2 regions of the Neobacillus solisequens genome follow, and region 1 is predicted to be linked to the other one. Evidence: riboswitches for the same ligand, from Rfam matches in the RefSeq annotation. Region 1 holds a riboswitch; the other holds the start of a gene.
The links. Region 1 has a riboswitch for FMN ahead of ACI3K6_RS00115 (ECF transporter S component). Riboswitches for the same ligand answer to the same signal wherever they lie in the genome.
Positions count from the first base shown of each region.

Region 2: linked by a shared signal. The riboswitch ahead of ribE (riboflavin synthase) and the one ahead of ACI3K6_RS00115 (ECF transporter S component) in region 1 are both predicted to bind FMN.

Region 1 is NZ_JBKFGJ010000001.1:14,154-26,728, reverse strand. Features, by position in the region: gene ACI3K6_RS00170 (hypothetical protein) at 1-360, opposite strand, end outside; gene ACI3K6_RS00165 (CBS domain-containing protein) at 425-1,057, opposite strand; gene ACI3K6_RS00160 (spore coat associated protein CotJA) at 1,199-1,429, shown strand; gene ACI3K6_RS00155 (spore coat protein CotJB) at 1,426-1,686, shown strand; gene ACI3K6_RS00150 (manganese catalase family protein) at 1,708-2,277, shown strand; gene ACI3K6_RS00145 (DUF2663 family protein) at 2,302-2,757, opposite strand; gene ACI3K6_RS00140 (LysM peptidoglycan-binding domain-containing protein) at 2,844-3,533, opposite strand; gene ACI3K6_RS00135 (CPBP family intramembrane glutamic endopeptidase) at 3,560-4,135, opposite strand; gene ACI3K6_RS00130 (RecQ family ATP-dependent DNA helicase) at 4,141-5,622, opposite strand; gene ACI3K6_RS00125 (YpbB family protein) at 5,622-6,659, opposite strand; gene ACI3K6_RS00120 (ferredoxin) at 6,899-7,147, shown strand; gene ACI3K6_RS00115 (ECF transporter S component) at 7,253-7,828, opposite strand; FMN riboswitch at 7,984-8,114, opposite strand; gene ACI3K6_RS00110 (peptidoglycan DD-metalloendopeptidase family protein) at 8,248-8,958, opposite strand; gene ACI3K6_RS00105 (hypothetical protein) at 9,171-10,346, opposite strand; gene sigX (RNA polymerase sigma factor SigX) at 10,321-10,872, opposite strand; gene ACI3K6_RS00095 (ATP-binding protein) at 11,080-12,575, opposite strand, start outside.
Region 2 is NZ_JBKFGJ010000002.1:372,126-384,700, reverse strand. Features, by position in the region: gene ribH (6,7-dimethyl-8-ribityllumazine synthase) at 152-622, opposite strand; partial or broken gene ribB (3,4-dihydroxy-2-butanone-4-phosphate synthase) at 680-1,282, opposite strand; gene ribE (riboflavin synthase) at 1,315-1,971, opposite strand; FMN riboswitch at 2,091-2,244, opposite strand; gene ACI3K6_RS02335 (GyrI-like domain-containing protein) at 2,307-2,771, opposite strand; gene cspD (cold-shock protein CspD) at 3,142-3,342, opposite strand; gene ACI3K6_RS02325 (hypothetical protein) at 3,885-4,010, opposite strand; gene ACI3K6_RS02320 (nuclease-related domain-containing protein) at 4,312-5,223, shown strand; gene ACI3K6_RS02315 (GNAT family N-acetyltransferase) at 6,037-6,495, opposite strand; gene ACI3K6_RS02310 (iron-sulfur cluster assembly accessory protein) at 6,793-7,095, opposite strand; gene pssA (CDP-diacylglycerol--serine O-phosphatidyltransferase) at 7,127-7,828, opposite strand; gene ACI3K6_RS02300 (phosphatase PAP2 family protein) at 7,881-8,537, opposite strand; gene ACI3K6_RS02295 (undecaprenyl-diphosphatase) at 8,620-9,222, opposite strand; gene ACI3K6_RS02290 (TerC family protein) at 9,321-10,100, opposite strand; gene ACI3K6_RS02285 (carboxypeptidase M32) at 10,371-11,903, opposite strand; gene ACI3K6_RS02280 (peptidoglycan D,D-transpeptidase FtsI family protein) at 12,124-12,575, shown strand, end outside.

The DNA.
Region 1 (12,575 bases):
AATTGATGCTACACTGTAAATGACACTAACACACAAGATTAAGAGAGAATGTTCCCATCCCAACTGAAATAAAAAGAAAAAAACAACAAGACAACCTATCGAATTGAACAAAAAATACCACTTTTGCTCCTTTTGCTTACTGAATATCTTTCCCAAAGTATGTATAAGATCTCTAAAAACTCTCCCAGTAAAAATTACTCCAAGAAAAAAGGCCAATGTAGCAGCAAAAAACTCAAGAGGATGAATGACCAGTTCGATAAAAAAGTCCCCCAGTATAAACGGATGCTGAACAGTAATCCATTTAATGACTAAATAGCCGCAAATAAAAACTCCTAAAAGTCTAATAAGCCTTAAAAACATCAAAATCCCTCCCATAACCAAATGTATGAGAGGGATTTACATTCTTTTCATATTTTTCAAAGTATTATACTTCTTTAATACTCAAAATCCGGAATCCATGTTCCTCCAGTTTTTTAATAAATTTATCAATATTATCTTTCTTCTCAATTTTCATCACGATTCTTCTGACAAGTTTATCAGTTTCATCAAAGGTAACTAGTGAAATAATATGCTCATGAAAATGATGGGCAATTTCAGCTAACCTTGCAATTCTGCCCTCTGTTTCGACAGAAGTAAAAGCGATTCTCACACCTGGACGATTGACTCCAAAAGCGCTTTCAAAAGAGCTTAAAACATCTGCCCTTGTAACGGCTCCAAGAAATTCAAGATTATCATTTACTACAGCTAACAGAGGAAAATCCTTCAAGTCTAGCAAAGTTTTTTCAAATAGTTCTGCACCCTTTAAATACCTATCTTGATATTTAGCAAGATCTTTAACTAAGGTTGAAGCTAAATATTCCTCTTTTGGTTGATTTGAAAGAAAATAATTTTCATAAATACTATATCTGGTAATAACCCCGGCGTAAAGGTTGCCACTCAAAACCGGTAATCCATCAATCTTGTGGGCTTCAAGCCTTTCAAGTGCAGAAGCTAAGGTTTCTGATTCTAGTGCGGTCACACATTCCTGTTTTGGAATCATGATATTCTTTACAAACATACCCATCACCTCAATGTAAATTACTTCACCTTTATTATACTTCTATATCTGGGGCAAAAAACCTCTAATATATTAAAGATTTATGTCATGTGACGAAAAATTTTTCATATGATTAATTGATGATGAATAAGGAGGTATGGTATGAATACTCATCTTAAAAGCTATCATCCGTACGCAAGTCCATTTGATCCTTGTAAACCCATTCTTGAAAAAGCCTATTCTACACCACCACATTTATATATTGGTTTCCAACCACCCAATTTGGAGCAGTTTTCACCTATGGAAGCTCTGAAGGCTGGGACCCTGTGGAAGGATTTTTATGATCCGTGGTACAGTCCTTATGAGAAAGGAAAAAGGGGGCCGTCAACATGAAGCAGGTTCCCGCTGAATATTATCAACTTATGGAACAACTCCAGGCAGTAGATTTTGTTTTGGTTGAACTGACCCTTTATTTAGATACCCATAATGATGATATGGAAGCAATAAATCAATTCAATCATTATGCAAAGGAAAGAAAAAGATTAAAAAAACAATTTGAAAGTCAATTTGGACCACTACAACAATTTGGCAATAGTTATTCTAATTATCCTTGGAATTGGGACGATAGTCCATGGCCTTGGCAAGTTTAATAGAAGGAGGGATCGTGTTACATGTGGATTTATGAGAAAAAATTACAATATCCGGTTCGCGTTAGTACATGTAATCCCATGTTAGCAAAATTTTTAATTGAACAATACGGCGGTGCTGACGGGGAACTTGCTGCTGCCCTAAGATATTTAAATCAACGTTACACGATTCCCGATAAAGTAATTGGCCTTCTCACGGATATTGGAACAGAAGAATTCGCTCATCTGGAGATGATTGCCACTATGGTGTATAAATTAACCAAAGATGCCACTCCTGAGCAATTAAAAGCGGCAGGGCTTTCAGAGCATTACGCGGATCATGATAGTGCCCTTTTTTATCATAATGCAGCAGGTGTCCCTTTTACGGCAACCTATATCCAAGCAAAAGGAGACCCAATCGCTGACCTTTATGAAGATATTGCGGCGGAAGAAAAAGCCCGAGCCACCTACCAATGGATTATCAATATGAGTGACGATCCAGATTTGAATGATGGTCTCAGGTTTTTGAGGGAAAGAGAAATCATTCACTCCCAACGGTTCCGTGAAGCAGTTGAAATCTTAAAGGATGAAAAGGGAAAAAAGAAAATATTTTAACTAGGAAGCAGTTGGACCTGCTTCTTATTTTTTTTCATGGTACAGGTTAATATCATAGGCTTTTTTCATCACATCAAAGACAATGTGCCTATTATTCCACTGTTCTTCTTTTTTCCATAAGTCTTTACTCCGATCTACAATTTCACAGCGGAGTTCTTGGTATTCTTTTTCTTTCTTTTCCTTTTGCTGTTTCAATACATTCATAGAACCGTATCCAATAATTGTAAGAGCTAATAATACTATATTCACCTGATCATTCACCGAAGCTGTGAACATGGCCATGAATGAGTAGGAATAATACTTGGCTATTGTAAAATAAAAATACACGAAATAAATAAGTGCCAATAACAAAGTGGCATATATTGAAATAAAATGTTTTTTTTCCGCCTTATCAAATTTATCCTTCCGTTTCCTAACATTCTCGAGCATTTGCTTTGTAGCTTCATCTGTATATTCCAAAGATTGAATCGGAGAATCCATCACTATCCCTCCATTTCTCCCTACATACTTATGAGCTTGTCTCCCTTTTTATGTATAAAAAAAACCGATTATTTAATCGGTTTTGGTTATTGGTTGAGCGGAATTTTCAAGACTTGCCCTTCTGTTAATTGGTCGCCTTGAAGTTGGTTGGCTCGCTTAATGATGTCCATCCCAGTTTGTGATCGATAATATTTCATGGCAATACCAAATAAAGTTTCTTTTGCCCTTACGGTATGGTATACAACTTTACTTGTTTGTTGTGGAGCTGGTTTTGGTTGAGGCTTTACAACTACCTTTTGTGGTGTACTATTTTTGTCCGAACCGCCGAAATTAGCCCCACCTTGATTGGAAACCTCTCCGGTATTTGGTGGCGCTGTTTCTGATTGGATTTGACTGTTCTCATCCTCTTTACCAACTGGGGTGTTTTCTGTTTTTCTTTGATCTTTTATCTTTTTTTCTTTGGTAGTTTCCAAATTCACCGTTTCATATCCAACATGTTCCCCTGATGTTTTAACCGCATTTGAAATTTTATGTCCATCCCGATAGAAAATAACACTGAAAATAATGACAGGAAGGAGAAAAAAGAATAACACTAGTAACCTGATCACTGGATATTTAACTTTCCATTTCATTTTCTTTTTCTTATTGCGATGCAGCTGTTCCCTTGGAGGCAGCGGGTCCATATTTTCAACTGTATGATTAGTATTGCCATTTAATTCTTTCACTTTTTGTCTTAAGCTTTCTGCTTGATCTCTATATTGATCTTCTTTATTCATAAACCCCAACTCCTTTATCACAAAAATCATTTCCTAGATCTGAACTTTATATAGACCCCTAATAAAAAATCAATAATAAAATGCATAACGATTGTAACAGCTAAATTATTAGTCCACTCGTACACGAAGCCAATCAATAGGCTTAGTGAAACGATATTAACAAATAAAAACCAATTAAATAGATACCGATAGTGTATGATGGCAAAAATGAAACTTGCCCAAATAAGTCCCACTTTCGTTTGAATGATTCCTCGAAACAATAATTCCTCACTAAATGCAACAAAAAAGGCGATAAAGAGAATGTGAAATACATTTCGATTTTTAAAAATTCGTTCGTTTAATCCCCCATCATCATAATAAGAAGCAGGTAACCATTTCATTAGAACCGCATCTATCATGACAACCACAATTCCGAGAGACAAACCTATCGTTATAATTTTACTGTCATGTATGCGAAACTGATTAAAATAGGAGAAATGATCATAAAAGAGCCACCCCAAAATGAACGAAGCAATCAACAGAATGATCTGTGTCAGATAGAGATGAAAAAGCAGTTCCCGATCCGTTAAACCTGAAATTAGTTCATTATATTTCGTTTTCATTTGTTTTACCCACTATTAATTAATAATTTTGCAAGATATTCTTTCCATGTTTCTGCTACTTTTCTTTCCTTCATATTGTGGTTCATCGCTTGATAATCCATAAGTTCCAGCCCACAATAATCACAGCAAGGCGTTACCTTTTCCTCCACTATTTCATCGAAGAATTCCAATATGAGTTCTCTTCTGCATCGTTTTGCCAAGATCCAATTTTTCATATAGAATATTTGGTCCTTTTTAACAGCCAATCGCTCATAAACAAACTTCAATATTTTCTCTTTTAAGCGATCATTTGATTCTTCCAATGAAGATTCGTTAAAGAAACCCTCCATAATTCTCCATTGTACTTCCGTAAATCCCCCAAGTTCCTTTAAATGAGCATGTAGCTCAGAACCGTCCACTTTAGAAATTTCCCTAAAAAGCCAATCAATTTGCTGCGGAGATGGCAGTTCTCCTTCCACCAATTGAAGAGGGATCTGTTCATCCCCTGGTGTATATAACAAAATCGCGATACTCGGTTTACCGTCACGTCCTGCTCTTCCGATTTCTTGTAAATATGACTCTAATGTCATCGGCATGTGGAAATGGATAATAAATCGAATATTTTCCTTATTAACGCCCATTCCAAACGCACTTGTAGCACAAATAACATCAAGCTGATCATGAATAAATTGCTGTTGAATTAATACTCGGGTATTCTGGTCAAGACCGCTATGATAAGGACTTGCTTCGCATATTCTCTGATCGGTCAATAGGGTTGCCATGGATTCAGCTGTTTTTTTACTGGAAAAATAAATAATGCCCGGCTTCGGTAGCTTAGACACCAACTCTAAAATTCGCTGCTCCTTTTCTTGGTATCCTGTTACTTCTTCCAAATATAATCCAATATTAGGACGATCAATGGATGAAATAACCTTTGAAACCTGTTTAAGGTCCAAAGACTGAATAATATCCTCCCGTACTTTGTCAGTTGCAGTAGCGGTAAGAGCAAGTGTTAATGGACTACCGAGTTGCCTGCGGATCACTCCAAGTTTGGAGTAATCTGGACGAAAGTCATATCCCCATTGTGAGATGCAATGGGCCTCATCGACTACAAATAAATCTATGGCTAGCTTTTGAAGCTTATGAATGATGTAGGGAATGGTTAGCATCTCAGGTGAAATAAATATATACTTATACTCATTTATATGATGAAGAACTCTATTTTTCTCATCTATAGACAGAAATGAATTTAGCGCCACTACTCTTTTTTCACCAAACCGTTTAAACTGCTCAACCTGATCAAGCATTAGTGATAGAAGTGGAGAAATGATTAAAATGTGTCCAGTTAGGACATAGCCTGGGAGATGGTAACATAATGTTTTACCAGTTCCGGTAGGGAGCATTGCCAACGTATGCTGTCCGGAAAGAATAGAGGTAATAACCTCCTTTTGTCCCGGTTTAAAGGTAGAATAGCCAAATTCCGTTTTTAATATTGTTTCTAAATCCATTATTGAACACCATACTTCGCCAAAACTAATCTGATTTGAAAGTAACTAGCTATTTTAACCTGGTCCTTAATATACTTGAGCTGTTTTGTGGTTAAACGCTTCGCCTGCTCTATAATCATTTCCTGTAATTCTTTATGAACATAGTCCTCAATCGAAAAATCATCTCTATGCAGGGCAATTTCTACAAGATGGTCTTCAATTGTACTCATTTTTAAATGACGTTCCGCCGCAATCATTTCAATTGAATAGCCTGATTTTAATAAATTCCAAGTTTTCCTTGTGGATTGAGTCATATCATTGTCCTGATCCAAACCATGCAAAAGAAAAGCTAGCAACGGAAAAGATAATAGATCACTTGAGATTTTTTGAATCATGAAATGTAGAATATTTAAGAAATCAAGATGGTAGTCCAGCGGGTCTAGATTTACTCGTTTCGCTGCTTGCAGAGATGTCAATCCAATCTGCCCGAATCCGGTTAGACGAAATACCATTAAAGAAGGGTTCATCTCACCAACCCCTTCGAAACAGCTGTTAATTTCAGAATAAAGTTCCGTTCCAAGTTCATGTCTTGAGACTTGAACTTGATGTACAACTTTTTTAAGCCAGTCTTGAACGTCCTTATTTTTTTGGATCGGAATATATCTGGTTTCTCCATAAGCAAAATGGGAAGCAACTTGAACAAATAAGGAAAGCCGCTCCCAAAAAACAGAGCTAATCTTTTGATATGTCCATCCATTTATATATTTTAGTCCTGAAAAGCTTTCTAAAATCCCCTCTCCAATTTGTGAAGGAAGATATTTTTGTTCACCGCAAGTTGTTATCAATCGTTCTTCTTCCATTACTTGTATAAAGGAATCAAACTCATCCCTAGTTATCGTTTCGAAGATCCCAAAATACTTCTTTAGCCTAAATAAATGTGCGTCTTGAATGGTTTGCGCTGACTTTTTTCCATTAAACAGATGAAAGATGGAATAAACCGTCCTTTCATTATTCAATCTTTTTAGACAATCTAGTATAACTGATTTACATTGGTTCAACGCATACACATCCTTTCCGACAATATTCCCCAAATTCCTCTTTATTCTACCATGAAAAACGTTTTCTTGTTGTTCAAAATTGTAGAAGTGACCAAAATAAACCGTAACTGGGATAAATGTATTTTTCTATTGAAAAGTTGTCGATACAGTTTTACAATAGAAATGTGAAATTTGTTTTCCAATTCATGTTTGGAAAATAGGTAAGACAATTTTTGTTATTTAACTGGGAGGTTTTTTTCATGGCAAAGTATACAATTGTAGACAAGGAAACCTGCATCGCATGTGGTGCTTGTGGCGCAGCTGCTCCAGATATCTATGATTATGATGATGAGGGGATTGCATTTGTAACTCTTGACGATAACGAAGGTATTGTTGAAATTCCAGATGTATTAATCGATGATATGATGGACGCTTTTGAAGGTTGCCCAACTGATTCTATTAAGGTTGCTGACGAACCATTCGATGGCGATGCAACTAAATTTGAATAAGTAAAAGATATTGATAAAGCTACTACTCCTCACCATTTATGGTGAGGGTTTTTTATTTGTCTACAAAACAAAAGACAGCCAAGTTAAATGGCTGCCCTTAAACCTTTATGCGTTTTTTACAGGCGATAATTTTTGAATCCAAGACTGCATCCTTATAAATAGGAGCATAAATATAATAGACATCATTACACCTTTTAAGATATTAAAAGGAAGAATAGCCGGCACCACATAATTTCGCATATCCGGATAGTTTAATAGTGCTGTGTAGGCAGGCAAGATAATGAGGTAATTTAAAATACTCATCATGATTGCCATAATCACTGTACCTGCAATTAATGCAAGTGTCATACCCTTCCTTGTTTTAAGTTTGTTATAGACAAAATAGGTTGGTAATATAAACAGAATACCCGCTAAAAAGTTGGCTATATGCCCAACCGGAATTCCTGTCTGGCTTCCTGTTGCAATGTAATTCAGTATATTCTTGAAAAATTCAACTAAAATTCCCGCCACAGGGCCAAAAATTAATGTGGCAATCAGTGCCGGAATATCACTGAAATCGACAAACAAAAAATTCGGAAAAAGCGGTAACGGGAAATTTAACAACATGAGCAGATACGCGATACTACTGAGCATTCCAATCGATACCATTGCTTTTACCTTTGTGTTCTTCTTTTTCTTCATTTTCCTCTCTCCTTTTTTGATCCATCACGTTTAGGAAGAGAGGTTCAGCCATCATCACCTTATAATAAAACTCCCTCAAGAAAAAACTTGAGGGAGTTAACAAGGCATGCTTAATAAACGTTCAAAACTATAAAATTTTGAGACGCTCGCAGAACCTCCATCTTCTCCCATCCAGACTATACTGTCGGCTTTGGAATCTCACCAAATCCTGCCTTGCGGCTCGCGGGCTCAAGAGTCGAACTCTAATACCGCCGATCGGGAATTTCACCCTGCCCCGAAGATAGATCGATATAAATTTACAACTTTATTATACTTAAAAGTAGTAGTTTTGTTAAGTAAAAAATGTTGAATCATTTTTTTGTATGGTAAAAGGCAAAAAAAATACCCGTGAAGCAACTACTTACACGGATTCATACCATTTATCGAATGGTCAGGATTTGATTGGGTTGAATCAAATCGGTTGTTAACCGATTGATTTCTTTTATTCTTGTAACTGTTACATTATTTTTTTGAGCAATGGATGACAATGTATCGCCTTGTTTGACTGTGTATTTTGTCGCTATATGATTCGTTATGGAAGGCGAAGTCTGCTGGACTTTTTGCGAACTTACCTCTACAATAGCTCCTTGAGCACTGGCAATGCCGCCCTTCACTAAATCCCCTACATCCGCCTTCCCAAGAATTCTTTCTGGATCAATGGCGTTTCTCTTATCATAACTCCATTCTAACTGATGGGATTCAAAATGTAGGTGAGTTCCTGTAGCCTGTCCAGTTCTGCCCATACTTCCAATCATCTCACCTTGATTAACTGTTTGACCTTCTAACACATCACGTCTATTTAAATGGGCATATACTGTTACTAAGTTGCTAGGATGTTTAATGAAAACCACATTACCATATGTATTTGAAAAATAGGATTTTACTACTTGACCACGGTCCACTGCGAGGACAGGGGTATTGATTTTGCCTGCTATATCAATGCCTTTATGTTTGCCTTGTCTGGTCCCAAAGGTATCGGAAATTACGCCATCTGAAGGCCAGATCCATTGGTCATTACCACTAATTTCGGAAGGACCTGCTGCATCTGTATGCCTCCCTCCCAAAAATAGCAGACTGACACATAGTGCCATGATAATCGCAATCAGAAACCTTCTTATGTAATCACGCAAAACTGTCTCCTCCTTATAACTTGTCCTTTCCTACGATATGTTCCAACCTTTACATTTAGACCATTTGTAGAGGAAAGGAATTCCCTGACCATACTTGTTATAATTTGGAGTACATCCCCTTTTTATGCAAAAAAAAATCAACCTGGTTTTTTGGGTTGATTTTTTTGTTATGCCTATTCATTTAGATTCGGTGCCAATGGTACTTTATTCTCTTTTAATAAATCAAATGGTCCTAGATGTTTTAAAGATGAATTCTTGACAACTACCTTATCTGCCCCAAATTCTTTAGCTGTAAGTAATAAAGCTTCAAAAGCCTTGGTTGCCAATTGACTGTCCTGTAATTTTTGATCTCCTTTAATGGATACATATAAAACATGATCCGTCAGTGAAACATCATCAATTTGAATGGTTTGCGCTAAAGGACTCTTTAACCCTATTGGTTGATCCTTCCTCATTGCATCCAAGGCCGTATGAACATCTCTGTAAGGTTTAGTTGAAGGTGTTAACAATGGCTGGTTACCATCATTTGGGTAATAGAAGAAGTAAGCATGCTGTTTGTCAAATTGAACATCTAGATGGTCAATGGTACCATAGTTGCCAAATTCAATTCCTGGTTTACCACCTGTTGAAAGTATGATTTTGGTAATATTGCTGTTTGAGGCAACGTCTTTTTTCAAAATTTGGAGAAAGTTTATTTCATTTGCTGATCCTTGACTATATTCGTGATCTGGTGGAACATCTACAATAAGAGCATTTTGCTTTTCATCCCAATTGATATCGGCATTTAAGGGATAATAATCGGTCAATCCCAAGTCTGTTTCTTTTAGGTCCTTCATTTTTTCCTTAAAAATAGGAAGCCACGATTGATCTTTTGCATTTTTTATGATCATTGAAATCGGAACTAGAAATTGTGCCTGTGCATCAGGAACCCAAAAAGTTAACACTTTGCCATTCCCAACATCTTCATCATAGATGGCCGATTTTGCAGGTACATTTTTAACCGGTTCAATTATAGTTGTTTCTGAATCGGACTGTTCTTCTTGAACGGGTGCACTTTTTTTCATCATTGTTTGATTTTCCGCTGTATCGTATTTCTGGCTGACTGTTGATTTTTCATCTGATGATTGATCCATTGAGTATAGATTACTATTCATGAATTTTGGAACTAGAAGAAAAAAAAGAAACAGGGCAGCCGCGGCAGCAATACCCGGAACAATCCATGCTGCGATTTTGCGCTTTTTTATCGGAAGATTCCGATATATGTCATGCGGATGGCGATAATCTTTGATTTCAGGCATTCTTCTTAAAAGTTCCACGAGCTCTTTATCGCTCCACTCTGACTTTTTCATTCTCTTGTCCCTCCTTTTCATAAAAAGTTTCCATTTGCTTTCTTAAAATCTTCAATGAACGGTGCTGGGTTGTTTTTACTTTGCTTTCTGTCCACCCTAAAGTTTGTGCCGTTTCTGCTATAGATAAATCATGAATAAATCGCAATAGAACGACAGCTCTTTGATCGATTGTGCAATATTCCATGCATTTGTATACACATTGTATTTCTTCGTTCTGCACAGTAATTTCTTCTGGAATGGGAAAATCATCTTTTACTTGAGTAGTGGACCAATCAAATTTATCAAGAATCTTTTCCTTCCAGCCTTTTTGTTTCCGGAAGAAGTCAATGGCAACGTTCCGTGCTATAGAAAATAGCCAGGTCTTTTCACTGCTTTTTCCTTCGAATCGGTTATATGATTTAAAGACTCTTATATAAACCTCTTGGACTAAATCCTCGGCTTGTTCGCGGTTTCTGACCATATAAAATAGAAATTGAAAGACGTCTTGATGATATTTTTGATAAAGTTCATCAAAAACGGAGTCCATGTATTTCCCTCCCCGTTCAACATATTAGTCGGAATCTATGTAAAAAAAGTTTCATTCATTACATATACTAGACTGTTTTCCATGAAAAAGGAAGAAATAATTTGACTCAAAAAAAGAACCTACCCCAGTAAGATGGTAAGTTCTAGATAAAACGTGGTATCAATGTTTCCCGTGTATCAAGATGAGTCGGGAAATAGTTTGTTTTTTTTACGATTTTCGTGGGATGATGAAGGAAAATGTCGTTCCATGACCTATTTTGCTATGGACTGATATGTGTCCTTTATGGGCATCAATAATATTTTTGGCAATGGCTAGTCCAAGGCCTGTGCCGGATCTTCCTCTTGTTCTCGCTTTATCTGCCTTATAGAACCGTTCAAAAACAAATGGAAGATCATCTTCAGGAATACCTGAACCAGAATCTTCGACTTCTATTTTAATGCCTTTTTCCTCAAGTCCTGCTTTTAATTTAACTGTTCCGCCCTGTGGAGTATGTCTCATGGCATTATCTATTAGATTTGTCAACACCTGTTCAATCCGATCAGGATCAAACCTGATTGACGAGATCTCAGTTGGTATTTCTGCTGAAAGTAAGATACTGTTGTCTTTTGCCAAGCCTTGAAATTTATGAATAATCCTGTTTAAAAATGAAGCAAGATCCACATCCTCTAGTGTTAATTGAATATGTCCCGCTTCCATTCTTGCAAGATCAAGCAACTCATTGACGAGACGGCCCATTCTTAACGATTCATCGTAGATGACCTTCGCCATTTCCCTTTTCTCTTCCTGAGATTCAGCGATATTATCCACAATTGCTTCACTATATCCTTGGAGCATGGAAATAGGCGTCCTAAGCTCATGGGACACATTAGCAATAAAGTCTTTTCTCATTTTTTCCAACTGTCTCTCTTCTGTCATATCCCTTAAAACCGCAACAGCTCCACGAATAAAGCGATTACTGTATAGTGGCGAAACTAGAATCACCCAATGTCTGCCTTGAAGAGAAATTTCTCCTATTTGTTCTTTTTCCGTGTCCACCGCTTCCTGAAAAAGTTCCATCACTTTGGAAGGAATCTCTTCCGCTTCTCCGCCAAAACTACCCTTTTCATAATACCAGTATTGAAGGAATCGATCGGCTGGTGGATTGGTAATTAATATGGTTCCATCACGATTAAAAGTAATAACTCCGTCTGCCATGCTGCTTAAAATACTGGAAAGCTGTTCCTTTTCCTGACTTAAGGCATTCATATTAAATTTTAATTGACGTCCCATCTGGTTAAAGGCCGTTGCCAATTCACCAATTTCATCATGGGTAAGAATCGGAACCTTTGTATCAAATTTTCCTCTAGCCACTTCAAATGCCGCTTCCCGCATTTTCCTTAATGGTGCTGTCACCCTGGTTGATAAAAAGAACGCAAAAATAGTTGTTAAAATAATAGCGACCCCAGCAACAAGCAGAATGAATTTTGTTGTTGATCTGGAAGTTTCCTGCATGACATCTAGGGATTGGTAAATAAACACAGCGCCATCCTTTTCACCAGAAAGATGCAGCGGAACCCCGATAATCGAGTAGTTGGCTTTTTGATCTGTTTGATTACTCTTTAAAGAAAGAGTAGAAATTTTCTCAACCGATGATTTCCCCTTAAACACTTTTGATAAAACCGGATCATGACGGATCTCACTAATGGATAATTTATGATCTTTCT
Region 2 (12,575 bases), on a different contig from region 1:
ACAGGACATTGATTTTCTTCTTAGAATTCACCCACGCACGAAGGAAATGCGTTAGCATTTTCGAGGAGTCTTCGCACCTTCCGCTACAATCAACAGAGTGTTAAAAATCAACTCTGTTCTTTAACACAGCCTTATTTTAAAATATTGCCTTTTACAACTCTAAGGTTCGGCAAAGATTCGCCATTTCAATAGCGGATGCCGCTGCTTCCCAGCCTTTATTTCCAGCTTTGGTACCGGCACGTTCAATGGCTTGTTCAATGGAATCTGTCGTTAATACACCGAAAATGACAGGAACCCCACTGCTAATAGAGGCAGCAGCTACACCTTTAGCTGCTTCGTTACACACATAATCAAAATGCGGAGTGGACCCTCGAATGACAGCTCCTAATGTAATAACAGCGTCATATTTTTTACTGTGTGCCATTTTTTGAGCTATTAATGGAATTTCAAATGCACCTGGGACCCAAGCAATATCTACATCCTCTTCACCAACGCCGTGTCTTTTCAGAGCATCTTGAGCACCACTGACCAATTTTCCAGTAATAAATTCATTAAATCGTCCGGCAATAATACCAATTTTCAGGCCTGAACCTACTAAATTTCCTTCATATAAATGTCCCATTTACTTTCCTCCAATCATGATTTAGACCTGGGTTGTCAAGTTGAGATTCATTGACGTTTCCATTGTCTTTCTGTATTCAATCAATTCCTTGATGGTAATCATCTTTAAATCCAGACGGTCTGCGATTTTACGAAGTTCCGGAACCCGTGCCATCGTACCATCCTCATTCATAATTTCACAAATCACTCCTGCTGGTTTAGCTCCCGATAATTTCGCCAAGTCTACAGCAGCCTCAGTATGTCCATTTCTCACAAGAACCCCACCGTTTTTAGCTATTAGGGGAAAAACATGCCCTGGCCTCTTGAAATCTTCACCCTTCGCATTTTGTTTAAGCAAATTCATGATGGTGGTTGAGCGTTCAAAAGCAGAAATACCTGTTGATGTAAATTTGTGATCAATACTAACGGTGAAGGCAGTGCCATGTGAGTCAGTATTTTTTTCTACCATAGGCTTTAGATCTAGCTTATGGGCCAACTCCTTTTCGATGGGAACACAAACTAACCCTCTTCCATAGGTCACCATGAAATTAATGATTTCTGGGGTTGCTTTTTCAGCTAAGGCAATAAAGTCACCCTCGTTTTCTCGGTCCTCATCATCACAGACTATAATAACTTTGCCTTGTTTTAAGTCAGCTATCGCCTCTTCAATTGAATCAAACATTTTCCTTCACTCCTTCTATGAAGCCCTGACTATTAAAACCCATGATCCTCTAAAAATTGTGCTGTAATCCCGCCGTTTTTGGTTGCAGATGTTCTTTTCGAAAAATGTTGAATATAGTGTTCCACATATTTACTAATCATATCGCACTCCAAATTAACAATATCACCCGTTTGTTTAAAACCAAGAACGGTTTCAGAGAGCGTATGGGGAATTAATGAAAGTGTGAAACCAGTTTCTGTAACTTCAAAAACGGTCAGACTCGTTCCGTCTACGGCAATAGACCCTTTTAAAATTACATACCTTAAAATATTGGGTTCAGTCTCGATCTCATAATAAACTGCATTTTCATAGGACTTTTTACTTTTGATTCTCCCTGTCCCATCAATATGCCCGGAAACAAAATGCCCTCCGAACCGGCCGCCTGCTGCCATGGCCCGCTCTAAATTCACTTTGGAACCCCGCCTAATCACATTCAAACTTGTCGCACGAACTGATTCAGGCATGACATCGACAGTGAACTGTTTTCCTGTAAACGATGTAACAGTCAAACAAACTCCATTCACAGCAATACTGTCACCCAAATGAACATCCTCAAGAATCTTTTGGGCTTCAATAGTCAGGACAATCGCCTCCCCTGTCCTTTGAACGTTTGAAACAATGCCAATTTCTTCAATTATTCCTGTAAACATCATTCCTTCTCCTATGCTTTATAAAATAAAAAACACCCCGTCATTCTCCTTCGGGGTGTTTAAGACAATAGTAAACTAAGGCTTAAAACCAAGCATTTTTTTGCCTGTTTTAAACCTGTCTTTTCCTTCTCCCATCCAGACTTTAACTGTCGGCTCTGGAATTTCACCAGATCCACCGGTTTACACAAACGTGTTAACCGGGTCACGGACTAAGAGACAATAGCCTGCCTCATCACCGCCGGTTCGGAATTTCACCTGACCCCGAAGGAATATGATATGTTTTTTTATATTATACAGAACTTTACCTAAATATAAAAATAATATTGCTTTTATTTTTAATAGGTTTTTACAGGCAAGTAAATCTCAAAATAGAGTTCTCCATTTGCATTCCTCTCTTTATGCTCTTGCTTGTAAATTTCCATACTAAGAGCTTGGTGATCTTGTTCATATCCATATTCATCCATAAAAGTAAACAAACGCTTATATGTCTCATCCACTTCATCCGCTTTTCCGTTATGTACGGTATATACATAGTTCTTTGCCGGAATTGTAAATCCTACCATACCTTTTGGGACCACTTCTATTTTTTCAACAGGCTTGGTCACATAATAAGTTAACTCTGTTTCACGGCTATGAAATGGAGCAACCATCATTGGTTCCACTACCTTATTTGGAATTTCTTCTAGACGTTCTTCCAATACGTTAAAGAGATTCGGGATCGTACCGGTCTCAGAATAAGTGCCACTCCAAGAAATCCCTACCACTTTCATACTTTCTTTTTCCACCACTTGAATACTCATGTTTTTCCCCCTTATTTAAAATATCTTACCTAAAATATTCGCATTAGTTAGAAAAAGTCCTGCTAAAATAATTCGACTAAATCCGAGTTTTATTATTTTGAAAGAATTTTCCATTTAAGCACAAAACTTACTTATCGTATGGAAATTACTGTATCTAAGAAAAAAAGGCCCAAAACATTATTGAATGGTTTGAAGACGGCTCCATTTTACTATGTTAGAAAAACTTTTTGTTGACTATTCCCTCTCCCCATTACCGTCCTTTCTAAAATGCCTCGGCCGCTCTCTTACATAAATATTAAAAAGAATAGACGTTATTCCTGCCTTATAAAAAATAAAAACAGACCCATAAATTGAGTCTGTTCTTCATCCATTATGCTCTTCTTACATTAACAGCTTGTGGTCCGCGCTGTCCGCTTTCAATTTCAAAGGTTACTTCCTGACCTTCTTCTAAGGACTTATAACCCTCCGTTTGAATGGCTGAAAAATGAACAAAAACATCATCCCCGCCTTCACGCTCAATAAAACCAAAACCTTTTTCGTTGTTAAACCATTTTACTTTACCATGTTCCATTTTCAAAAAAGCCTCCTAGCAAAATCTAATAATTTCTTTTGAAAATAGTATGGGCAGATTTCTTTTATTGTATTCATTATTCTATAGAAAAATTTATTTGGTTTACATAATATAATTATAATAAATCTATACTCTTAATGTGAGACATCCCAATTCATTTACAACTTTAGTTTGTCTTTCATACCCTTGATGAAGGACATCTCTCTTCCTTTTCCACTTCAGTTTGTCGTTCATACCCTGGATGAACGACATCCCCCTTCCTTTTCCACTTCAGTTTGTCGTTCATAACCTGGATGAAGAACATCCCTCTTCCTTTTCCACTTCAGTTTGTCGTTCATACCCTGGATGAACGACATCCCCCTTCCTTTTCCACTTCAGTTTGTCGTTTATAACCTTGATGAACGACATCCCTCTTCTTTTTCCACTTCTGTTTGTCTTTCATACCCTTGATGAACGACATCCCCCTTCCTTTTCCACCTCAGTTTGTCGTTCATACCCTTGATGAACGACATCCCCCTTCCTTTTCCACTTCTGTTTGTCTTTCATACCCGTGATGAACGACATCCCTCTTCCTTTTCCACTTCAGTTTGTCTTTCATAACCTTGATGAACGACATCCCTCTTCTTTTTCCACTTCTGTTTGTCTTTCATACCCGTGATGAACGACATCCCTCTTCCTTTTCCACCTCAGTTTGTCGTTCATACCCTTGATGAACGACATCCCCCTTCCTTTTCCACTTCAGTTTGTCATTCATACCCTGGATGAAGAACATCTCTCTTCCTTTACCACTTCAGTTTGTCATTCATATCTTTGATGAAGTGATCTGCTACTTCAACTTTTTATATTTATTCCCTTGGTGTTAGATCCCTAAAAATGTTAACGAAATATTCATACTTTTCTACCCGCTTTATCTTTATTTTTATTAAAATTAAAAATATAAATACATTTTTATAGGAAAGGATTTGAGCTATGATTATTAAGCCACGCCATGAACCACGTGATTTAAAAGTGTACCGGAGCTTAGACAACAGGATGATATTAACAAAAGATGAAAAGAACACCTATTTCACACTAGAAAAGGGCTATCAAGGAGAGGTGATGTTCGATGAATTTATAGAAGGAAATCTCCGAGCGAAAATGCTACTCTTAAACGACTTGTTATTCAAATCAGGAAATACCACATTTCAAGTTGATTCATTAATGATGTCAGACGGAATCAATTACCTTATCGATGTAAAAAATTTTGAAGGAGAATATTATTTCCATGATGGAAAGATGTATGTTGTTGGGAGTAATAAGGAAATACAGAATCCCTTTGATCAGCTTAAAAGGGCCAATATAATGCTACGTAATCTACTTCAAAAATCAGGTATTTTCACGCCTATCATACCTTACCTTGTTTTTATAAACCCCGAGTGCACCCTTTTTCAACTTCCACTAAATCAACCAGTTATTCTCCCCACTCAGCTAAATAGTTTTATAAGAAAACTAAATTCAACCCCTTCTTTCCTAAATCAAAAACACATGCATTTGGCAGAAAAAGTCATCAATTTACAAACAAATGAGACCCCATATTCAAATTTTCCGTCCTATTCATATAGCCAACTTAAAAAAGGAATCACCTGTTCAAATTGTCACTCTTTTTTCGGATTTGTTGAAGGTAGAAAATTTATTTGTAAAGCATGTGGATTTGAGGAGATAGTTGAATCGGCAATACTCAGAATGGTTGTGGAGTACAAGCTATTGTTTCCTGAAGAGAAAGTTACAACGAATCGGATTTATGACTGGTGTAAGGTGATTGAATCTAAAAGAAGGATCAGTAGGATACTTGAGAAAAATTATAAAATTACTGGAGCTCATCAATGGGCATATTACGAGTGATCGCGATTTTTTAGAACATCCATTCATTTGTTCAGTTCAATTCTACATTGAATTCTTTGTCCTTCATCTCCCGAATGAAAGACAATTTCTTTGGACTACTCCTTCTTTTGTCATTCATCTATCTCATGAAGGACAGTTGTTTTGGTTCTCCTCTTTCTTTTGTTCTTCATCAACCTTATGAACGACACTTACTCTGGGTCTCCTCCTTCTTTTGTTCTTCAGCAACCTTATGAACGACACTTGCTCTGGGTCTCCTCCTTCTTTTGTTCTTCATCAACCTTATGAACGACACTTGCTCTGGGTCTCCTCCTTCTTTTGTTCTTCATCAACCTTATGTACGACAATTGCAACGGTTCTCCTCCTTATTTTGTTCTTCATCAACCTTATGAACGACACTTGCTCTGGGTCTCCTCCTTATTTTGTTCTTCAGCAACCTTATGAACGACACTTGCTCTGGTTCTCCTTTCCCTTTTGTCCATCACCAACCATATGAAAGACAGTTATTTTGGTTCTTCCCAATCTTTTGTGATTCATCATTTTCCTTATAGACAATTTCAACTGTTCTTCCCTTCCCTTCCCTTTGGCTTTCATATGCCAAAACAGGTACACAATCATTCGTTTTTCCCAAATAAAGTATTTCCAACCAAAAAATGCACAAAGGTATTTCTCATGGATTCGTTAAGAAGTGCAAAATACCGATTTAAAAAGCAATTCGTATACATTTTTACAATAATTTAAATATTTGGCACTAATTTAACAATAGAAAAGCAGAGGTATGAGTTCACTCCTCTGCTTTCATTTCCTTTATTTTTTTCAAAGCTGTTTGATCATCCTATACTCTTTATATCTATTTCCGCCAGCCTCGTATTCGAACACTTCTTTTTTCTCAAATCCAAATTTTTCATATAATGAAATAGCGATTGGATTATCAACGGAAGTGCTCGTATAAAGTTGCAAATGACCATATTTGTTTGTGAAAAAATCAAGGAACTTATGTAAAGCCATTTTACCAATCCCTTTGTTTTGTTCATTTGCATCAATCATAAATCTGCTCATTGACCATCCGTTAAGTTCCTCATCAAAATCATATAAAATAAAACCAACCATTTTATTATCGCTATAAATACCTAGTGGATATAACTTGGGTTCGTATGCAGCTTGTACTAAAGAAAAATAATTAGGGGCGACATATTTTGCTTGTGCTTCATTTAAACTAAGTTCTATACATTCATTATAATTTGATTTATCAATTGGTCTAAACTCAATATTCATCTTGTACCTCCTAGGATTCTTTTTGTATTTATTTTCATTTTAGCAATCATTTTAAGCTTGTGGGTAAATAGATGTAGATTTTTCCAATATTGCATATAAATGAACATCTATTTCAGACTGTCTGTTTTCCAGCAGATTGTTGCTAATTTATTAAAACGATAAAAAAGCTTAATTAAATTTTCAAATAAAAAAATCCAATTCATATGAGAACTGGATTTCCACTTTTTTGATTTTTATGATTTTGCGCCTCTGGACAGAACCCGTTAAGTTCTTCCATGTGCTATTCCTTTGTAAAGCTTAGTGATGGTGATGTACACCTTTAGATGGGTTTGTGATGACCCATTCTTCTTTTGGTAGTTGGAAGTATTGGATCCAGACATTATCGAGGTATGCTTCCCCTTTTTCCAAAATGAAGTCAATGTCTTTATCTGTATGTACTACCTCGTCCTTTTCTGTTGGGGTGTCGAGCATTAGATCATAATGAGCATGATCTCCATGAACGCTGGAAACGTAGATACGAAAAAGCTTTCCTTGAGCTTCTTCCTGCGCTAGCATTTTCTTTAATTCTTTTGCTGCATTTTTGTTTACTTTCACTTTCATTGATTAAAGACCTTCTTTCAAGAGGTATCAATTAATTTGTTTTTCTTTTTCTATTGTTTTTGACTAGCTGGTAGCCAATAAACGCGATATAAAGCGGAATTGCCACATAAATAAAATAAGGAAAACGATGCTGTTCTTTTTTAAAGACCTGGTAAATGGCATAACCCAAAAAGGCAGTGACAATAATTCCGTATTTCGGCAGTGGCACTTCTTTTAAGCTTGGAATTTTAATGGTACTTACCATTAAAAAACAAATGGCAAAAAAAGCGATTGGTAGGATAATACTTGGCATTTTACCATGGAATAAGGTGATAAATGTCAGAATTCCCCCACCAGCAGTGATTGGAACACCGGTAAAATATTTGAGAGACGATTTGACGGCATTGATATTAAACCGTGCTAACCGATACGCACCAAACAGTGGAAACAAACCGGATATCGCCATACCCAAAACGCCAAAATCTGAAAAATATGAGTAGTAAGCCATCATCGCCGGAGCAACGCCGAAGGTAACAATATCAGCCAAGGAATCTAATTCTTTTCCTAAGTCACTTTGCACACGAAGCATACGGGCAATCCGACCATCCATGCTGTCCAACATCATCCCAATCAAGATCAGGATGGCTGCGTTCTTATAATCCCCGATGGCTGAATACATCACGGATAAAAAGCCGAAAAATAAGTTAAAAAGTGTAAATAAATTAGGAATACTGTTCCTGATAATATGTATCACTCCAATTTGTTTGAGGGGCTGGATGAGTTTATGATCACACCAACCATTATTCTCAACGATTATATTTTATATTATAACCTTTTTCTTTATAATATTGGAAAAACCAAATAGCCATTGTACACCAAAATCCGCTGGCTAAGTATCCGCCTAATACGTCACTTGGATAGTGGACACCTAAATAGATTCTGCTGACTCCAATTGCCAAAATCATCACTGTACTGATTAAGATTAACAGACATCTAGCCCATTTTCTTGGAATGTGACGCCATAACAGAAAGGTTATGATGACATAAACAGTAAATGCATTCATAGCATGGCCACTAGGAAAACTAAAACCAGATATATCAATCAAGCGATGAAAATCAGGGCGTGCCCGTTGAAAAAAGTGCTTTAATATTTCATTCAATATGGCTGATCCGCCTATCGCAAAAACAAACAAAATGAGTTCAGTTCGGTGGTGAAGGACCTTATAAAGAAAAAAGATCAACAATAGGCTCATTACGCTGACGAAAGAGGCTGATCCAATAAAGGTAAAAGTCTTCATCATTTTTGTTAATCCAGGTGATTCAAGCCCTTGTACTGCAGAAATAATTGTAGAATCAAAATGGGCAATTTCATGATCACTTATTAGGAAAGAAATCACACTGAAACCAATAACACAAACGACACTAATCATAAAAGCAATAACCAAATAAAACTTTAACTTCATTTACTATTCCTCACAATATTTTTTTCATTATCCCATAATAACATAAAAAAGGCCGATTTTCTAAAATCAGCCTTTTTTTATCCTAACGTGATATCGATTTTCGCTTTAACAGCATGTGTTCAAGTTTTTCATAAAATGCAATGATGGACTGAATCATTCTATTTCCCCATTGCCATCTTGCCAAGATCGTGTGAACCAATAATGCCGTTCCAACGCCAATAACCATTCCTGCAATCACGTCCAAAGGATAATGGACCCCCGTCCAAACCCGTGAAAGGGCAATTCCAGCTGCTAATAGCAACCATAGCCATCCCGCACCCTTGCGCCAAATCCAAATGGCTGTTGCGATGACAAAAGCCGCAGTGGCATGGTCACTAGGAAACGAATCATTTTTTACATGCGGAATTAACCAATTTACGTGATGTGTTACAAAGGGTCTATCCCGATAAATAAAGAGCCCGATCAAAACATTCAACCCTAAGGCAATTCCAGCAGAGATAATAGCTTCAATTACCATTCTTCTATTATTTTTTTTCTTTTGAAAAAACCAATATATTATAATTCCCAGAAAAAAAAGATATTGTGCTTTTTCCGCCAGCATGATCATAAATGGATTTAAAAATTGATCACTGATAGCCATGTGATTGATCAATTGAAAAGATGAATAATCCAAATGAGAAAGCATTAAACCCCTCCATACATTTAATACATTTATAGGATAGGCTTAAAGACTTAATACTGGATTAAGGAATAATTAAAAACGGATTAAATTTCTCATTTACTTTAAGAAGCTTTGGACGTTTTTTTCTGCGCCCCATCCTTAGACATAAACCAGCCGGCCAAAGCAATTCCAACTAACACCACATAAAAAGTAATTTTCCATTCTGTCGAATGAGCAAATTCTTCATTTAAAACTGATAATGCAGGGTGTGAAAGAGTATAGACAGCAAGCTTTATCCCCACCCAGCCCACAATGATAAAAGCGGCAATTTCTAAACTTGGGCGTTGTTCCAACAGTTTTACAAACAGGTTGGCTGCAAAACGCATGATGACCAAACCGATAAATCCGCCAGCAAAAATCACAAGGAACTTACCGCCATCAAGCCCGCCAATATTCGGCAGCGACGTATTCGGCAGTACCACCGCCATTGCTACAGCAGCTAGAATAGAGTCCACTGCAAATGCGATATCCGCGATTTCTACTTTTAAAACGGTGGCCCAGAAACCACTGTGCTTCTTAACCGTCTCATCCTCATGCTTTTCTTCCACTTTTCCTTTAAATATTTTTCGGAAAATATGATTTATTGCCATAAAGATTAGATAGAGCGCACCAATGGCTTGGACCTGCCACACATCGACCAGAAACGATATCACAAATAATGAGGCAAAGCGAATTACAAAGGCCCCGCCTAATCCGTAAAATAGGGCTTTTCTTCGCTCTTCTTCCGGCAAGTGTTTTACCATAATCGCCAGCACCAAGGCATTATCCGCTGCCAGAAGCCCTTCCAGTACAATTAATACCAGCAGAACCCACCCGTATTCCAGAAATAAAGATACATCCATCATTTTTCCCCCATTTTCTCATCAAATTTAAAATAAAATAGGCCTTTACCCATATCAGGTAAAGGCCTAAAAAAGCATAGAAAAAGACCTTTACTGGATAGTAAAGGTCTTGCTAACAACGTGATGTTGCCAATAAAGCCGGAGATTTTCATCCCGTAATGACGACTTTATTGTAGCAGCTACTCCCCTTTAAAAGGAACTATTTAATTACTATAAATATATATTGATATGTTTGGAATGTCAATGAAAGTTTTATAAGTTTGCAACTTTTTAGAGTTGATATACCTCAGCATATTTCTTCTCCATATACTCCACAAGATAATCAGCATTTAATTCTTCGCCGGTTACTTTTACAATTAATTCATTTGGAGTATAAAGTTTTCCATATTGATGGATATGTTCCTTTAACCAGTTTTGCAGCACATCGAACTTTCCATTTTCAATATCTCGATAGAAATCTGGCAGTTCTTTTTGGATGGTGTGAAGGATTTGAGCAGCATATAGATTCCCTAGTGCATAGGAAGGGAAATATCCGATCCCGCCAAATGACCAATGGACATCCTGTAAAACCCCCTCTGTATCAGTTGGAGGTATGATCCCCAAATAATCCTTCATTTTTTGATTCCAAATGGCTGGAAGGTCTTTCACCTCAATTTCTCCTGCCATTAGTGCTTTTTCAATTTCATAACGGACCATGATATGCAGATTATAGGTTAACTCGTCTGCCTCAACACGAACCAAAGAGGGTTCAACTGTATTTACAGCGCGATAAAACTCTTCAACTGTCATCCCATTTAATTGCTCTGGGAAATACTCTTCTAGTTTCGGATAAAAGTGATTCCAAAATTCTCTGCTACGACCAACCATATTTTCTAAAAAGCGGGATTGTGACTCATGAATGCCGAAAGAAGTTCCGCTTTGCAGCACCGACTCCTCAAACTCAGGATTAATATGTTGTTCGTAGATTCCGTGGCCCGATTCGTGAATGGTACCAAATAATGCTGATCGAACATTATCTTTTAAGTATCGTGTTGTTAGACGAACATCCCCAATATTGATGGTTTGGGCGAAGGGATGCACCGTTTCATCTAGTCGGCCAGCCTGTGTATCAAAGCCAATTAATGGCAAAATATAGCGATTAAATTCTTTTTGTTTTTCAATATCAAAATCCTGGTTAAAAACCTCAACCAGTGTCTTTTTCCCATGCTGTTGAATCCGTTCCAATAATCTCACACTAGATTCTCTTAATTTTGCAAATAACGGATCAAGGATTTTAACGGTCAGTCCAGGCTCAAATTCATCCAACATAGCATCATACGGATGTTCTTTATAGCCATAAAGTTCTGCAAACTGTCGTTTGAACGAAACGATTTTTTCCAAATATGGTTGAAAACGTTCAAAGTCATTGTTTTCTCTCGCCTCTTCCCAAGCATCATTTGCCTGGGCTGTTAACACGGAATATTCTTGGAAAAGGTCAGTTGGTATGGTTTTGGATTTTTGATAATAAGTATGGTACTCTCTAACCTTTGCTTTCGTTACTTCATCAAGGAGATCTTGGTTTTCTACTTCAGTAAGCGTTTTCAGCAAATTCCCCATTTCTTCAGAAATGGAACATTTAAATATCTCGGTACGTAAAGTTCCAATTGCCTTTGCAAATACATTCCGCCCCTTTTTCGGTGCCATAACCTTTTGATCCCAATCAGCTAAACCCAATATGCTGGAGAAATGGGTTATTTTTTCGTCTAAGGCTTGAAACTGCTCTAACGTTTTTTGTAATTCCGGACTTACCACTTTCTGTTCCATTATGTAGACCTCCTAAACATCTTCTTTTAAAAGAAACCATCGGTCTCCCTTTTTCATTATAAATTAAAAATTCAAATTTTGGATACTATTAATAACTATTTAATTTTAGTAATGTTGGAATACTTTTAACTTGAGCGCATTGGAATTTGTATAAATTTTACAACCTTTAACAAAATAAGTATGGTGTGGACATCTCGGTCGTAAAGGATGTGAAGATCATTTGGAGCAACAAAAAAAGAAAAAGTCACACTTTCCCTTTCGTTTAAATGTGTTATTTTTTAGTGTATTTTTGCTTTTTTCAATCCTGATTTTACGATTAGGGTTTGTTCAGATTGTATATGGCGAAAATTTCAAGAGGGATTTAGAGCGTAAAGAAGATATAACCATCAGTAATCCTGTTCCTCGCGGAAAAATGTTTGACCGTCATTACCGAGTGATCGTCAATAATACTCCCAGAAAAGCTATTACCTTTACGAATCAAGGGTATAGTCAGACTGAATTGTTGGAGACGGCAGAGAAATTGGCCGGATTAATTGAAAAAACTACTGAAAAAGTGACGGATAGGGATCAGCGGGATTTTTGGGTTTTAAAGAATCCGAAACGTGCTGAAGAAAAAATAACCAAGCAAGAACATGCCTTGTACGCCGCAAAAAAATTATCAGACATCGATTT